DNA from 2 places in the Rhizobium sp. N324 genome. Region 1 is predicted to be linked to the other one. Evidence: predicted binding sites of a transcription regulator. Region 1 holds the regulator's gene; the other holds the start of a gene.
The links. Region 1 encodes PhoB, which activates phosphate uptake and scavenging genes when phosphate is short. Its sites were predicted from a motif close to TGTCATNNANCTGTCAT; they were not measured.

Region 1 (3,208 bases):
GACCAGCCTGCAGCGCGCCGGCCTCTGGAACGAGGTCAAGGACCGCGTGCATGAATCCGGCACCGGCCTCTCCGGCGGTCAGCAGCAGCGCCTCTGCATTGCCCGTGCCGTCGCCGTCAGCCCCGAAGTCATCCTGATGGACGAGCCCTGCTCGGCGCTCGACCCGATCGCCACCGCCAAGGTCGAGGAGCTGATCCACGAACTGCGCGAAAATTACACGATCGTCATCGTCACCCACTCCATGCAGCAGGCCGCGCGCGTCTCGCAGCGCACCGCCATGTTCCACCTCGGCAATCTGGTCGAGGAGAACGACACCGACAAGATGTTCACCAATCCCGACGATCCGCGCACCCAGGACTATATCATGGGCCGCTTCGGCTGATTTTGGCGTCACCAAGCCTTCCCGTTATTCGAGGATAAAGCCCCATGGCATCGACACATATTTATTCTGCCTATGATGATGATCTGAAGTTCCTGTCCCGGCGGATTTCCGAAATGGGCGGCCTGGCCGAGCAGATGGTCGCCGAATCCGTCCGGGCGCTGGTCAACGGTGATACGGCGCTGGCCCAGAAGGTCATTTCCGACGACGTGATCCTCGATCACGCCGAGCGTGAAATCGGCGACAAGGCGATCGTCACCATCGCCCGCCGCCAGCCGATGGCCGCCGACCTGCGCGAAATCATGGGTTCGATCCGCATCGCCGCCGATCTCGAACGCGTCGGCGACCTCGGAAAGAACACCGCCAAGCGCGTCATCGCCGTGCAGAGCACCGGCGTTCCCCGCAAGCTGGCCCGCGGCCTCGAGCATCTGTCCGAGCTGGCGCTCGTCCAGCTCAAGGAAGTGCTCGACGTCTACACGACACGCGCCGCCGACAAGGCGAGTGCGATCCGCGAGCGCGACAACGAGATCGACGCGATGTACACCTCGCTGTTCCGCGAGCTCCTGACCTACATGATGGAAGATCCGCGCAACATCACCAGCTGCACGCATCTTCTCTTCTGCGCCAAGAACATCGAGCGCATCGGCGACCACGCCACCAACATCGCCGAGACCATCTATTACATGGCTACCGGCGCACAGCCGGAAGGCGACCGTCCGAAGGACGACAGCGCCAACACCGTCGGCGCGGTCACGGAATAACCGCCTAAACCAGACGATTGCGTGCGCGCCCATGTGGGGCGCGCAAAGAGGTCGCAGCCATTTTTTGTGAATTTGCGCAGGATGCATTGCTTAAATCACCCCCGGTTTAAGGATCATGCGCGAGGAGACCGACACGCATGATCCCGAGAGTTGCAGTTGTTGAAGACGAGGAAGCCCTGAGCGTGCTTCTCCGCTACAATCTCGAAGCTGAGGGCTTCGAGGTCGATACCATCCTTCGTGGCGACGAGGCCGAAATCAGGCTTCAGGAGCGCACGCCCGACCTTCTCATCCTCGACTGGATGCTGCCCGGCGTCTCCGGCATCGAGCTTTGCCGGCGCCTGCGCATGCGGCCGGAAACCGAGCGGCTGCCGATCATCATGCTGACGGCGCGCGGCGAAGAGAGCGAACGCGTCCGCGGGCTTTCCACCGGCGCCGACGATTATGTCGTCAAGCCCTTCTCGACCCCCGAGCTCGTCGCCCGCGTCAAGGCGATGCTGCGCCGCGCCCGTCCGGAGGTTCTCTCCACCGTGCTGAAATGCGGCGATATCGAGCTCGACCGCGAAACCCACCGCGTCCACCGCAAGAGCCGCGAAGTCCGCCTCGGCCCCACCGAATTCCGCCTGTTGGAATTCCTGATGTCGTCGCCGGGCCGGGTCTTCTCCCGCTCGCAGCTCCTCGACGGCGTCTGGGGCCACGACATCTATGTCGACGAACGCACCGTCGACGTCCATGTCGGCCGCCTGCGCAAGGCGCTGAACTTCTCCAACATGCAAGACGTCATCCGCACCGTCCGCGGCGCCGGCTATTCGATGGAAGCCTGAGCCGCCATCCTGCCGCCGTCCGGGCGAGGGAGCCGCGTAACGCAAAACGCGGCCGATAGATCACCGCACGCTGCGGTTCCTGCCGCGGACGTTCCCCCACCCTCCGTCGTCCTCGGGCTTGACCCGAGGACCCATGCGGGTGGGCACTTCGTTTCTGTTGAACTGACAAGGCGACCGCGGTCGACAAATTCAAGCGCAGCGCTTGCGGCATGGATACTCGGGTCAAGCCCACTGCTGTCCGGTTAAAATATCTGGACAGGTTGCATGGCATTGATTCTATTCGTTTTCAGACGTTTCGCGGCGTTCTGGACACGAATTGGAGATCAATGTCATGCGGCACGAGAATAGCGTTTTTCACCAGCTTCAACAGTATATTCCGTGGGCGGTGTTCGATCGTCTTGTGGACAAGCATAATGCCGACCACCGGGTGCGCCGGCTGACGGCGAAGTCGCAGTTCCTGGCGCTGCTTTTTGGCCAGTTGTCGGGCGCTGCCAGCCTGCGCGAGATCGAGGCCGGCTTGCTCAGCCACGAGGCGAACCTTTATCACCTGGGCGCTCGCAGTGTGGCCCGTGCCACGCTGGCGGATGCCAATGCCAAGCGCCCGGCAGCCTTGTTTGCCGATCTGTTCTCCGTCATGGCTGCCCGTGCCAGTCGAAAGATACGCCGTCATATCGGCGATACGCTGCGTATATTGGATGCCACACGCGTCCAGGTCTCCTCGCTGTATGGCGGCTGGGCCGACATGGTTGGCGGCAAACGGGCCATCAAACTGCATGTCTGCTACGATCCGCACGCCGACGCGCCGCTCGCCATGACGCTGACCGGTCAGAGGACGAACGACATCATCCCGGCCAGGGCGATCGACATTGCTGCGGGCGTCACCTATGTCTTCGATCTTGCCTATTACGATTTTGCCTGGTGGGCCGAGATCGATAGAAAGAGCGCCCGTTTCGTCACCAGGCTGAAGAGCAATACCCTCGTCGCCACGATCGCCGAACAGCCAGCCGATGAAGCTGCGGGCATTCTCTTCGACAGGATCGGGCTCCTGCCGCAAAGGCTCGCCGGTTCCCGGCAGAACCCCTTTCAGGATCCGGTGCGCGAGATCGCCGTCCGCATCAGGACCGGCAAGGTCATCCGCCTCATCACCAACGACCTCGACGCTCCGGCAGCCGAGATCGCCACCCTTTACAAGCAGCGTTGGCAAATCGAACTCTTCTTCAAATGGATCAAGCAGAACCTGAAGATCC
Region 2 (3,208 bases), 1.8 Mb from region 1:
CGGAGGAATAGAGGAAGCCGCCCTCCTCCTGCACCAGCCGCAGCGTATTGTCGGAGGGCTTGCCCTGGTACATGCCGTAAGGCCGCTCGCCGGTCAGTTCGGTGTGCAGGCGCACGGCTTCGAGGATGTGCTTGCGCTCCAAATCTTCCGGAAAATCCTTATATTCCAGCCAGCGGTAACCGTGGCTGGCGATTTCCCAGCCGGCCTCCTTCATCGCCGCGACCGCTTCCGGGTTGCGCGCCATGGCCAGCGTCACGCCGTAGACGGTCGCCTGCACCTTGAGATCGGTGAACATCCGCCAGAGCCGCCAGAAACCGGCGCGCGACCCGTATTCATAGATCGATTCCATGTTGAGATTGCGCTGCCCCGGCCAGGCGGCCGCGCCGACGATCTCGGACAGCAGATTTTCCGACGCCGCATCGCCGTCGAGGATCGAGCTTTCGCCGCCCTCCTCATAATTGATGACGAACTGCACGGCGACATGTGCCTCTTCAGGCCATTTCGGATCGGGCGTCTGACGCCCGTAGCCGACCAGATTGCGCGGATAAGTCTCGGATACCATCAAATCACCTTCTGAAAAGACGGAGAACGGTAGCATCCGCAGCCGGAATGTCGAGACGGAAACTGCGCAGCGGAATTTTATCGTTCCTGCGCAATAGCTTAGCTTATCGCATGTCAGGCGGTCTTGCGGGCGCTGACCTTGCCCATCGGATGCAGCGAATGAACCCGAAAAGGACCGCCGGTGCCCTCCTCGAACATCAGCGCCACGTTCGAAACCAGGACCGGTTCGCCGAGCACAGCCTCGAAAACCGTCCGCAGCGCCGGCTCGATGCGCGGCATGTCGAGCGCGTTGACCGGGCCCGTCACCGGCATATGGAAGCGGAACTCCTCCATCACGTAAGGATTGCCCCAGCGATGCAGATTGGAAAACTGCGCCGCCGACAGTCCGTCCGGATCGCTGCGTTCGATGTCGGCTTCGCTCAGCGGCGCGCGGAAACGATCGAATTCCTGCACGATCGCCGAAGCGAGGTACTGGATCTGCTCGCAGGGAACGCTCGGCAGCAGGCTGTAGAAATTGCCGAGCCGGGCGACTTCGAGACGCGGAATCTGGAAGGGAAGGACAGTGCCGGAAAAGCGCATGAGATCGCGCAGGAGTTGCGATTCGGACAGGTCCGGACACAGATGGAACGGCGCCTTCAAAACGCCGTGAAAACCGTAGCGCCGCGGCACGGCCGTATGGAAGGCGATCTCGTGAATGCCGAGGCCGCGCACGGCCGGAGGCTCCAGCATATCACCGGAGAACACGTTTCGGCCGAGCCAATGGGCGGCCATGAGCGATAGCGGGTCGCTTGCCGGGGGCGTGAAGCAAATGGCATAGCGCACGCGATTTCCTCCATCAGGAAAAGGAGCGCCGACGATCTCAGGCGCTGTCGATGCGCAAGCAGATAGGTGATTTGCATGACAGAATAACGAAACGAGGCGGCGCAGAATTCACGTTTAACGTGAAGCCGCCGCGATATGGCTTGATATCGTGAAGCTTTCCGGCAGCAAAAATCCGCAGTCTGTATCGCCTGCGATACATATTGCCGCCTCCGCCAGCCGGTGGGCCAGGCCGAAGCTGACCTTGAAGCCCCCGGTCAGAGCGATCAGGCGCGGGTGATCGGGATGGCGGCCGATCATCGGATCGCGGTCGATCGCCTTCGGGCGAAGCCCGGCCCAGCGTTCGACGACGGCAGCGTCGCGCAGCGCCGGCACGATCCCCCGCGCCGCGGCGATCAGCGCGTCGAGCTGGCCATCGGTCGAAGCGGGATCGTCGAAACGGTTCTCGCTGGTACTGCCGATCGCCGCATGGCCGCCCTCATGCGCCACGACATAGAGCCCGTCGAGAAAGATCGTCGGCAGCGCCGGGTCGAGATCGGCTTTCAACAGCGCCGCCTGCCCCTTGACCGGCTGGCCGAGCGGCTGTTTCAACCCCGGCGTCAGGCCCTGCAGCAACGGAAAGGATTGATGGCCGGCGGCCAGGATGCAGTGGTCGAAAGCAACGCTGTCGCCGCCTATCTCGGCCGTGCCGCGATCCGGATCAAGGCCGGCAACCGCTGCATGCTCCCGAATGCGTACATGTTTGGCCTGCCGCAGCAAGGTGACAAGTGCCGCGATCAGCGAACGGGGCGCGACGCGGGCGGCGAGCGTGTCATGCACGAAGCCGCTCTCGCCGGCCGACGCCTCGATCCAGCCGCCGACCGGCGGGCCGTCGAGCACATGCCAGTGGAACCGGCGCGCGCCGGCCTGCCAATGGCGTTCGGCGTCCTCGCAGTGGCGGCGCGCGATTTTCTCGAGATGCGGCTTCGGCAACGGAATCAACCGTCCCGAACGACGATAACCGGCCGAAAGCCCGGTTGCCGCTTCGAGCGTGTCGATCTCGTCTTCGAGCGAGACCAGCGCATCGAATTGGAACTGCTTCTTCTCAGACCACCGATCCGGCATATGCGGCATCAGCGCGCCGAGCAGGCCGCCGCTTGCGCCTCCGCCCAATTGGCCGGCGTCGGCAATGATCGTATCGATGCCGCGGCGCTCGGCATGGACAGCTGCCCAGAGACCCATGATTCCGCCGCCGACGATCAGCAATTCGCAGGATGATTGACCTGAGACCGGCCGAGGATTATCGGCTTTTTCCATGACAGACGTGAACCCCGATCAGATTGGCGCGGGCGCGCCGCAGCCGCTCGAATGGCGCGACGGCGATATGCCTTATTCCACCGCCTTTGGCGATCATTTTTATTGCCAGACCGACGGCCGGCTGGAATGCGGCCATGTCTTCCTCGCCGGCAACGGCCTACCGGAGCGCTGGAACGGCCGGCAGGAATTCGTGATCGGCGAGCTCGGCTTCGGAACCGGCCTGAACTTCGCCGAGACCTGGCGGCAATGGAAGCAGCATCGCGCTGCCGGCCAGCATCTGCATTTCATCTCCTTCGAACTCCACCCGATGCGCGTCGACGAGATCGGCCGGGCGCTCTCGCACTGGCCGGAGATCGATGCCGAACGCGAGGCGCTGACGGCGGCCTGGCCGCAAACGCCTGCCAATACCGTCTCCCTCGACCTCGACGATCAGACGAGGCTCAGCGTCGTCTGCGGCGCAGCGCTCGACGGCGTAACAGCGGCAAAGCCCGGCTTCGACGCCTGGTATCTCGATGGCTTCGCTCCGTCGCGC

Region 2: the regulator PhoB is predicted to act here: its motif matches at 1,459-1,475, upstream of AMK05_RS16530 (DUF1045 domain-containing protein).

The regions. Positions count from the first base shown of each region.
Region 1 covers NZ_CP013630.1:564,306-567,513, forward strand. Annotated here, with positions in the region: gene pstB (phosphate ABC transporter ATP-binding protein PstB) at 1-382, shown strand, start outside; gene phoU (phosphate signaling complex protein PhoU) at 427-1,140, shown strand; gene phoB (phosphate regulon transcriptional regulator PhoB) at 1,278-1,961, shown strand; gene AMK05_RS02775 (IS4 family transposase) at 2,293-3,208, shown strand, end outside.
Region 2 covers NZ_CP013630.1:3,432,793-3,436,000, forward strand. Annotated here, with positions in the region: gene puuE (allantoinase PuuE) at 1-562, opposite strand, end outside; gene AMK05_RS16530 (DUF1045 domain-containing protein) at 676-1,383, opposite strand; gene AMK05_RS16535 (NAD(P)/FAD-dependent oxidoreductase) at 1,498-2,676, opposite strand; gene mnmD (tRNA (5-methylaminomethyl-2-thiouridine)(34)-methyltransferase MnmD) at 2,675-3,208, shown strand, end outside.